Regions from separate parts of the Pseudomonas sp. SL4(2022) genome, predicted to be linked through region 2. Evidence: predicted binding sites of a transcription regulator. Region 2 holds the regulator's gene; each other region holds the start of a gene.
The links. The regulator sigma-54, encoded in region 2, starts transcription at its own class of promoters, with help from an activator protein. The targets are predictions, from matches to a motif close to ANTGGCATNNANNTTGCTNT.
Positions count from the first base shown of each region.

Region 1: a site for sigma-54 is predicted at 1,507-1,526, ahead of OU997_RS01365 (flagellar basal body rod protein FlgF). Genes of this name have one in related genera too.
Region 3: a site for sigma-54 is predicted at 1,740-1,759, ahead of OU997_RS18795 (CmpA/NrtA family ABC transporter substrate-binding protein). Genes of this name have one in related genera too.

Region 1 covers NZ_CP113060.1:277,682-280,958, forward strand. The annotation lists gene flgG (flagellar basal-body rod protein FlgG) at 1-671, opposite strand, end outside; gene OU997_RS01365 (flagellar basal body rod protein FlgF) at 718-1,458, opposite strand; gene flgE (flagellar hook protein FlgE) at 1,650-2,966, opposite strand; gene flgD (flagellar hook assembly protein FlgD) at 3,011-3,277, opposite strand, start outside.
Region 2 covers NZ_CP113060.1:786,514-789,790, reverse strand. The annotation lists gene ptsN (PTS IIA-like nitrogen regulatory protein PtsN) at 1-2, opposite strand, end outside; gene hpf (ribosome hibernation-promoting factor, HPF/YfiA family) at 18-326, opposite strand; gene OU997_RS03755 (RNA polymerase factor sigma-54) at 521-2,035, opposite strand; gene lptB (LPS export ABC transporter ATP-binding protein) at 2,173-2,898, opposite strand; gene lptA (lipopolysaccharide transport periplasmic protein LptA) at 2,901-3,277, opposite strand, start outside.
Region 3 covers NZ_CP113060.1:3,974,739-3,978,015, forward strand. The annotation lists gene acnB (bifunctional aconitate hydratase 2/2-methylisocitrate dehydratase) at 1-1,342, shown strand, start outside; gene OU997_RS18790 (YgdI/YgdR family lipoprotein) at 1,475-1,684, shown strand; gene OU997_RS18795 (CmpA/NrtA family ABC transporter substrate-binding protein) at 1,877-3,073, shown strand; gene OU997_RS18800 (ANTAR domain-containing response regulator) at 3,075-3,277, shown strand, end outside.

The DNA.
Region 1 (3,277 bases), 510 kb from region 2:
ACGTTGGAGTTTTCCAGGGTGTTCTGCAGCGTGGTACCCAAACCGTTGAGGCCTGGGGTGCCGACTTGCGGCGCACCGCTGGATGCGGTTTCCAGAAACAGGTTGTTGCCGATCGCTTCCAGACCCGCCGGGTTGATAAAGTCCGCCGTCTGCAAGTTGCCCACCACCTGAGGCTGCGGGTTACCGGTGGTGGTCACCGAAACGGTGCCGTCTTCACCAACGGTAAAGCTACGCACCTCATTGGGCAGGACAATGGCCGGCTCCAGGGCGTAGCCATTGGAGGTCACCATCTGGCCATCGGAATTGAGGTGGAAACTACCATCGCGGGTGTAGGACACCGTGCCGTCAGGCAACAGAATCTGGAAGAAACCACGTCCGTTGATGGCCAGGTCCAGAGGCTGCTCGGTGGTCTGTAAGCTGCCGGCGGTGAAAATCTTCTGCGTGCCGACCACGCGCACCCCGGTACCCAACTGCAGACCCGATGGCAGCTGACTGTCCTGACTGGACTGACCGCCCGGCTGGCGACGGATCTGGTACAGCAGATCTTCGAATTCGGCGCGATCGCGTTTGAAGCCGGTGGTCGAAACGTTGGCCAGGTTGTTGGAAATGGTGGTCAGGTTCATGTCCTGAGCGGACAGACCGGTCTTGCTGACCCACAGTGCCGGAAGCATATCGATTCTCCTCGGGCGTCGTTTTAACGGCGCCGCGTGCTGATAATTAGGTCATTTGCAAGACGCGAGCCATAGCCGCCGAATTGTCTTCGGCGGTGCGCATCATCTTGACTTGCAGTTCGAATTGACGGGACAGGGAGAGAATCGCAGTCATCTCTTCCACCGCATTGACGTTGCTCGATTCAAGAAATCCAGAGGTGATTTCCATGGTCGCATCAGCCAGCACCGGCTCTTGCCCCTTGAAGCGAATCAGGCCATCGGTGCCCTTCTCCATCTGCTTCAAATCCGGGTTCACCAGCTTCAGACGGTCCACCTCGGCCAGTACACTGGGCGCCTCACCAAGCGCACGAATACTGATGGTGCCATCCTTGCCAATCTCGATTTTCTGCTCAGGCGGCACGGCAATCGGCCCGGCATTGCCCATCACCGGCAAACCATTGCCGGTGCGCAACATGCCCAATGCATCGACATTCAGACTGGCAGTGCGGACGTAGGCTTCACCGCCATCGGGTGCCTGAACCGCCAGCCAGCCTTTACCACCCACAGCCACATCGAGATCACGCCCCGTCTCCTGCAAGGAGCCTGGCGTAAAGTCAGTCCCCGGACGCTCGCTCATGGCATAAGCGCGTGCCGGATAACTGTCACCAAAAATCGGCATTGAGCGGGCCTGTTCAAAATCCCGTCGAAAACCGCTGGTGGAAATGTTTGCCAGGTTGTTGGCGTGGGCTCGCTGGGCCAGGGTGTTGTTGTGGGCCCCCGTCATGGAGACGTACAGCATCTTGTCCATGGTTATTCTCCGAGTTGGGCTTACCGCCCGCTGCTCTATGCAGGTGATAAAGCAATGGCTGTGCCAGCATTCGAAAAAAACCACAAGCTACTGATTAATAAAGCTTTTAAAAAAAAGAAAGGGCTCCATCAGGAGCCCTCTCAGCGTCAAAGCGGCGTGCTTTTGCCGCTCATGACAGACCTATACACCTATCAGCGCAGGTTAATGATGGTCTGGGTGACCGCACTGTTGGTTTCAATGGTCTTGGCGTTGGCCTGGTAGTTACGCTGAGCAACGATCAGGTTGACCAACTGATCCGACAACTCCACGTTGGAGTCCTCCAGAGCCCCCGATTGCAATGCCCCCAGAGTGCCACTGCGCGGCGTGCCTCGTACCGGCTCACCCGATTCGAATGACTGCACCCAGGCGGTCTTGCCCACCGGCGTCAATCCTTGCACGTTGGCAAAGTTGGCCAACACCACCTGCCCTTGCACCTTCGACTGGCCATTGGTGTAGCGCGCGAAGATCACCCCGGTGTCGTCAATTTCCAAGCCGGAAAGCTGGCCCGTCGTATAACCGTCCTGACTCACCCGGTTAACCGCAAAACTGCTGGCAAACTGTGTCGACTTGCGAATATCGATGCCAATACCAGTGGCACTGGCGCTCGCACCGTTGGGCCCCCACACCGGCGGTACAGCCGTGTTAGGCGCCGCCGGCACCCAGGTGCTCAACTGGATCACGCCATTGGCATCCACGGTAAAACCTGTCGGCGTAGAGGCAATCAGGGCCGGCACATTCAGTTGACCCGACGCGGTGTAGGTCAAAGGCACTGTCGATGGCGTCGTAAGCGTCGGGTTGGTTGGGTTGCGCCCATCAATCAGCACGTTCATGTTCCAGGTATTAGGCCCCGTTTTGAGGAAATACTGGGTGAATACGTGGGCGTTACCCTGACTGTCATAGATATTGGTCGAAGTCGACGAGTTATACGACGTGGGGTCTGCCGGGTTAAACGGCACGGTGGTCGGTACCAAATTGGTGGAGTTCAGGTTGTAGACCTGCTCCAGACTCTCAGTCGCCCGCGGTTCCTGGCTCGCTGTTTCAATCTGCAAATCGCCGACAATACCGTTTTGCAGGTTACCGGCCGCATCCACCGTATAGCCCTGCAGGCGGTAACCGAAATTGTTGACCATGAAGCCATCACGATCCGTACCGAAGTAACCGGCACGGGTGTAGCTGACATCACCATTGTTGCTGGTTTGGAAGAAACCATTGCCGTTGATCGCCAGATCCAGGGCGTTCTGCGTGTAGTTGATATTGCCCTGGTTAAACAGTTGCGAAACGTTAGCCAGCAAAACGCCGCTACCCTGCGGGTTTGAGCCTGTACCCAATACAGAGGCCGCATATACATCGGCAAATTCGGCACGTGACTGTTTGAAGCCCGCCGTGCCCGCGTTGGCAATATTGTTGCCCGTCACATTGAGATCACTGGTTGCCGCACGCAGCCCACTCAAACCGATATTGAAGGACATGGATATCTCCTTTGCCGGAACTCCCGGCCATTAAAATCGCTGAATTACTGGCCGATGACCTGGACCTTGGAGAGCGGAACAGCTCCCAGCCCGGCCAGATTAAGCATCAGTTCCTTGCCCCCCAACGTGACGCTGTCAACGTTGGCCGGCAACATGGTGTAAAGGCCCTTGGTGCCATCGGCGTAAGTGGCCTGCGCTTCAAATTTGTAGGTGCCCGGCGGCAACACCTTGCCGCTCGCATCCTTGCCATCCCATATAAAGCTGACATTTCCAGCCGCCTGCTGCCCCAGATTGACTCGACTGACCGCAGC
Region 2 (3,277 bases):
ATAGGAGATAGACGATGTCAGCGGGCCATTGCACCCTGTTGACGTTCGAGCTGTTTTTCCTTGTGTTTGATGAGTTGTCGGTCGAGTTTGTCAGTCAGTAGATCGATGGCCGCGTACATATCGTCATGCTCGGCATTGGCGACGACTTCGCCACCGGCAACGTGCAAGGTCGCTTCGATTTTCTGTTTGAGTTTCTCGACCTCCATGATGACTTGCACATTGGTAATCTTGTCGAAGTGGCGCTCCAATCGGCCGAGTTTTTCGGCGATGTAGTCGCGCAGGGCGTCGGTCACATCCAGCTGATGTCCACTGATGTTGACTTGCATACCGCTTTCTCCTTGTTGCCGTGTGTAAGAGACAGGCAAAGGGCCTGCCGCCGGAACACTGTGGCGCGGAAGACGCTGACAGAGCTAGTCAGGCACATGCGCTGATTGCTAATAGGCAGTATGGCTGCTTTTGCAAAAAAGGCGTGGCCTGGGGTGTTTGGTCAGTGCTATCTGTCTTCCTTCTTTGTGCCGCCTTAGATCAATCGTTTGCGCTCACTGGAAGGCGCTATTCCGAGGGATTCACGGTACTTGGCGACCGTGCGGCGGGCTACTTGAATGCCCTGTGCCTCCAGTAAACCAGCGATCTTGCTGTCACTCAACGGCTTTTTCGCATTTTCCGCCGCGACCAGTTTTTTGATGATCGCGCGGATCGCAGTGGATGAGCATTCTCCACCTTCGGAGGTGCTGACGTGGCTGGAGAAGAAATACTTCAGTTCGTAAATGCCGCGTGGGGTGTGCATGAATTTTTGCGTGGTCACCCTTGAAATGGTCGATTCGTGCATGCCGACGGCTTCGGCAATATCATGCAGTACGAGCGGTTTCATCGCTTCGTCGCCGTAGTCGAGGAAGCCGCGTTGGTGTTCGACGATCTGCGTGGCGACTTTCATCAGGGTTTCGTTGCGGCTCTGCAGGCTCTTGATGAACCAGCGTGCTTCTTGCAGCTGGTTGCGCATAAAGGTGTTGTCGGCGCTGGAGTCAGCACGCTTGACGAAGCCGGCGTACTGCGCGTTGACCCGCAGGCGCGGCATGGCTTCCTGGTTCAGTTCTACCAGCCAGCGCTCGTTGTGCTTGCGCACGATTACATCGGGGACTACGTACTCGGGCTCGCTGGACTCGATCTGCGAGCCTGGGCGCGGGTTGAGGCTCTGGATCAGCTCGATAACCTGACGCAGCTCGTCTTCCTTGAGCTTCATGCGGCGCATCAGTTGGCTGTAGTCGCGGCTACCAAGCAGATCGAGGTAATCACTGGCCAGGCGCTGGGCTTCGCTCAGCCATGGGGTTTGGGCTGGTAATTGACGCAGTTGCAGGAGCAGGCATTCACCCAGGTTGCGCGCGGCAATACCGGCAGGTTCGAACTGCTGGATACGGTGCAGCACGGCCTCAACTTCGTCGAGCTCGATATCCAGTTCCGGATCGAAAGCATCGACCACTTCTTCCAGGCTTTCTTCGAGGTAGCCCTGATCATTGATGCAGTCGATCAGGGTGACGCCGATCAGGCGGTCCTTGTCTGACATCGGCACTAGATTGAGTTGCCAGAGCAAGTGGCTTTGCAGGCTTTCACCACTGGAGGTGCGGGTGGTGAAATCCCACTCGTCGTCATCACTGGCGCTGCTGGGCAGGCTGCTGGCGCTGGTCTGGTAGATGTCTTCCCAGGCAGTGTCTACGGGCAGCTCATTGGGGATGCGTTCGCCCCAATCGCCTTCTTCCAGGTTGTCCACCGTCTGTGTGGTTTCCTGAAAGCTGGTTTCCTGGTAGGGGGTGTCCTGCTGTTCACTGGAGCTGGCGCTCTCTGCGCCATCGGCCATGGGGTCCGAATTGTCGAAATCATCGCCGTCTTCCTGGCGTTCGAGCATCGGGTTGGACTCCAGGGCTTCCTGAATCTCTTGTTGCAGATCCAAGGTCGACAGTTGGAGTAGGCGGATGGCCTGTTGCAGCTGCGGTGTCATCGTCAGCTGCTGGCCCATCTTCAGGACTAGCGATGGTTTCATTGCAGACCTTATTTACCGGCGTCTGTGCGCAATCCACTACAGGGCGTTGTTAAAATCGCCACTAGGAAGCAAATTATATGCCTGACTTTTGGGGTTTTGCCTAGTCTTGGCTGCCGCAGGCCCGAGAAAAGCTGTGGTTACAGCTTGAACTCATGGCCTAGGTACACTTCTTTTACTGTCTGGTTGGCCAGGATTGCCTCTGCATCCCCTTCGGCGATCAGTTGACCGTCGTTGACGATATAGGCGGTTTCACAGATATCCAGTGTCTCACGCACGTTGTGGTCGGTGATCAGTACGCCGATGCCTTTGGCCTTGAGGTGGTGGATGATCTGTTTGATATCACCCACGGAAATCGGGTCGACACCGGCGAAGGGTTCGTCAAGCAGGATGAATTTTGGGTTGGTGGCTAGGGCGCGAGCGATTTCCACCCGGCGGCGCTCTCCCCCAGACAAACTCATGCCCAGGTTGTCGCGAATGTGGGTGATGTGGAACTCCTGCAATAGCCCCTCGAGCGCTTGTTGGCGCGCGCTGCTGTTGAGATCCTTGCGGGTTTCCAGGATGGCCATGATGTTGTCGGCCACGCTGAGTTTACGAAAGATCGAGGCTTCTTGGGGAAGGTAGCCAATTCCGGCGCGGGCGCGGCCATGCATGGGCTGATGGCTGACGTCGAGATCGTCGATCATCACGCGGCCCTGATCGGCCTGGACCAAACCGACGATCATGTAGAAACAGGTGGTCTTGCCGGCCCCATTGGGGCCAAGCAGGCCGACGATCTGCCCGCTGTCGATGTTCAGGCTGACGTCGCGCACGACCTGGCGGCCTTTGTAACTCTTGGCCAGGTGTTGGGCTTTCAATGTGGCCATTATTACTGCGCCTGTTGGTCGGCTGGTTTGTTCTTCGGCTGGATCACCATGTCGATGCGCGGACGTGGCGCAGTCACATTGGTGCCTGTGGCGCGGCCGGCGTTAACGATCTGGCGCTGGGTGTCATAGACGATTTTCTCGCCTTCGAAGGTGTTGCCTTCCTGAATCACCTTGGCTTGGTCGATCAGTACCACGCGCTCGTTGGCCATGAAGTACTGGATAGTCAGGCCGTAGGCCTTGACGATCTGCTTGTCGGCTGACGGCAGTTGTTCGTAATAGGCGGGCTGGCCGACGGAGGTAAATACCTCAACATCGCCTTGGGCACTCTGAGTAATGGTCACGGTGTCGCCGGTAACCTTCATGGTGCCTTGGGTGATGA
Region 3 (3,277 bases), 1.3 Mb from region 2:
GACCCGCGACGAGCTGAAAGACCTGGCCTGCCTGGGCTTCTCCGCTGACCTGGTGATGCAGTCCTTCTGCCACACTGCGGCCTATCCGAAGCCAATCGACGTGACCACCCACCACACCCTGCCGGATTTCATCCGCACCCGTGGCGGCGTGTCCCTGCGTCCTGGCGACGGCATCATCCACAGCTGGCTGAACCGCATGCTGCTGCCGGATACCGTCGGTACCGGTGGTGACTCGCACACCCGTTTCCCGATCGGCATCTCCTTCCCGGCCGGTTCCGGTCTGGTTGCCTTCGCCGCAGCTACTGGCGTAATGCCGCTGGACATGCCGGAGTCGGTACTGGTGCGTTTCAAGGGCAAACTGCAACCGGGCATCACCCTGCGTGACCTGGTGCATGCCATCCCTTACGTGGCCATCCAGAAAGGCCTGCTGACCGTCGAGAAGAAAGGCAAGAAGAACATCTTCTCCGGCCGCATCCTCGAGATCGAAGGCCTGGACGAGCTGACCGTTGAGCAAGCGTTCGAGCTGTCCGACGCCTCTGCCGAACGTTCCGCTGCCGGTTGCACCATCAAACTGCCGGAAAAGGCGATTGCCGAGTACCTGCGTTCGAACATCACCCTGCTGCGCTGGATGATCAGCGAAGGCTACGGCGATGCGCGCACCATGGAACGTCGCGCCCAAGCGATGGAAGCCTGGTTGGCCGATCCGAAGCTGATGGAAGCCGACAAGGACGCCGAGTACGCCGAAGTCATCGAAATCGACCTGGCCGACATCAACGAGCCGGTGCTCTGCGCACCGAACGACCCGGATGACGCCCGCCTGCTCTCGACCGTTCAGGGCGAGAAGATCGACGAAGTGTTTATCGGTTCGTGCATGACCAACATCGGTCACTTCCGCGCTGCCGGCAAGCTGCTGGATCAGGTCAAAGGGCAGCTGCCAACGCGTCTGTGGCTGTCGCCGCCGACCAAGATGGACGCTCATCAGTTAACCGAGGAAGGCTACTACGGCATTTACGGCAAGGCTGGCGCGCGCATGGAAATGCCGGGCTGCTCGCTGTGCATGGGTAACCAGGCACGCGTTGAGCCGAACTCGACCGTCGTCTCGACCTCGACCCGTAACTTCCCGAACCGCCTGGGTGACGGCGCCAACGTGTACCTGGCTTCTGCCGAACTGGCAGCAGTCGCCTCGATTCTCGGCAAACTGCCGACGGTCGAGGAGTACATGGCGTACGCGAAGAACATCGACAGCATGGCTGCCGACGTTTACCGCTACCTGAGCTTCGATCAGATCGCTGAGTTCCGCGAAGCAGCGGCAAACGCCAAGATCCCTGCTGTTCAGGTCTAAGCGTTAGCTGAAATGAAAAAGCCCCGCCTTGTGCGGGGCTTTTTCTTTATGCCTGCCTTGCGCAACAAAAGCCAGCAGCTACTTTCTGACATGGGGGTGTAATAACGCACCACAGACCATAAGGAGTTATTTATGAAGCACTGGATCATTGTTGCACTCTGCATGTCCTGTCTTGCCGGCTGCAGCAGCGAATACATCATCAGCACCACCGACGGCCAGATGCTCACCAGTGACGGTAAACCGCGCCTGGATAAAGGGACCGGGATGCTCGAGTTTACTGACAGTGAAGGCCGCAAACAGCAGATTCCGCAAAGCTCGGTCAAGCAGATGCTGGAACGCTGAGTTACTTCGCATACAACAAACCCCGCCACGGCGGGGTTTGTTGTATCTAGGGCTAAGTGGCATATGCATTGCTAAGCATCAACCAGCCTTTCCAACGGCGGAAACGCTTCAACAAGACAACGGTGTCGTATCACTCGTAAGCGAGGGCCGCGAGTGGCACGGCACCTTTCTGTGTGGGCCCAGGAAAGCACCATGAATGAGCGCCTGATCAGCTGCAGCGATACACCGGAAAAGCCCGTGTTGAATATTGGCTTCATGGCCCTGAGCGATTCGGCATCGGTGATTGTCGCCGCAACGCAGGGCTTTGCCGAAAAATATGGCCTGACCCTAAACCTGAAGCGGCAGCGTTCATGGGCAGGCTTGCGCGATAAACTGCTGAGCGGTGAACTGGACGCTGCCCACAGTCTCTACGGCTTGATCTATGGCGTACAACTGGGTCTGGGCGGCGCCCCTGCCACCGACATGGCTGTACTCATGGGGCTGAACCAGAACGGCCAGAGCATCAACCTGTCGCAGCCCCTGCAGGCCACCGGCGTGACCAGCGGTGAGGCACTGAACCAGTATGTGCACCAGCATGCCGCACGCCTGACCTTCGCCCAGACCTTCCCTACCGGCACCCATGCTATGTGGCTGTATTTCTGGCTCGCTAGCCAGGGCATTCATCCATTGCGCGATGTCGACAGCGTGGTCGTGCCGCCGCCGCAGATGATCGAACACCTCAAGGCCCAACGCATCGACGGTTTCTGTGTTGGCGAACCCTGGACTGCCAAAGCAGTGGAAGAAAACCTCGGCTGCACCCTGACCACTATCCAGGCGATCTGGCCCAATCACCCGGAGAAAGTGCTGGGCTGTACCCGTGCCTTTGTCCGCCAGCACCCCAACAGCGCCCGCGCCCTGATCATGGCCGTGCTGGAAGCCAGTCGGTTTATCGATGAGAGCGAGGAAAACCAGTGCAGCACCGCCCAGTTACTCAGCGGTCAGGATTATGTAGACGCACCGCTGTCGGCCATTCAACCGCGTTTTCTCGGCCACTATCAGGACGGTCTCGGCCATGCCTGGTTGGACGCTCATCCACTGCGCTTCCATGGTCAGGGCGCGGTGAACATGCCTTATCTATCAGACGCCATGTGGTTTATGACCCAGTTCCGCCGCTGGGGTCTGCTGCGTAATGACCCGGACTACCTGGCTATCGCCCGTCAGGTGCAACAACTCGATCTCTACCAGCAGGCCGCCAGCACCCTCGGCATCGCCGTACCGGCGCCCATGCGCAGCAGCCAGTTGCTGGATGGCCCGATCTGGGACGGCACTGACCCGGTCGGCTATGCCCGCAGCTTTGCACTGCATGCACGGGTTGATGTGCCCACTGACGCGCTGCAGGAGAGCTGCTGAGATGCTGCGTATCATGCTGATTAACGACACGGCGAAGAAAGTTGGCCGTCTGAAAACAGCATTGACCGAAGCAGGCTTCGAGGTCATCGATGAATCTGGTCTGACCATCGATCTGCCGGAGCGGGTCGAGGCAGCACGCCCTGACGTGATCCTGATCGATACCGAATCACCGAGCCGCGATGTCATGGAGCAGGTGGTGCTGGT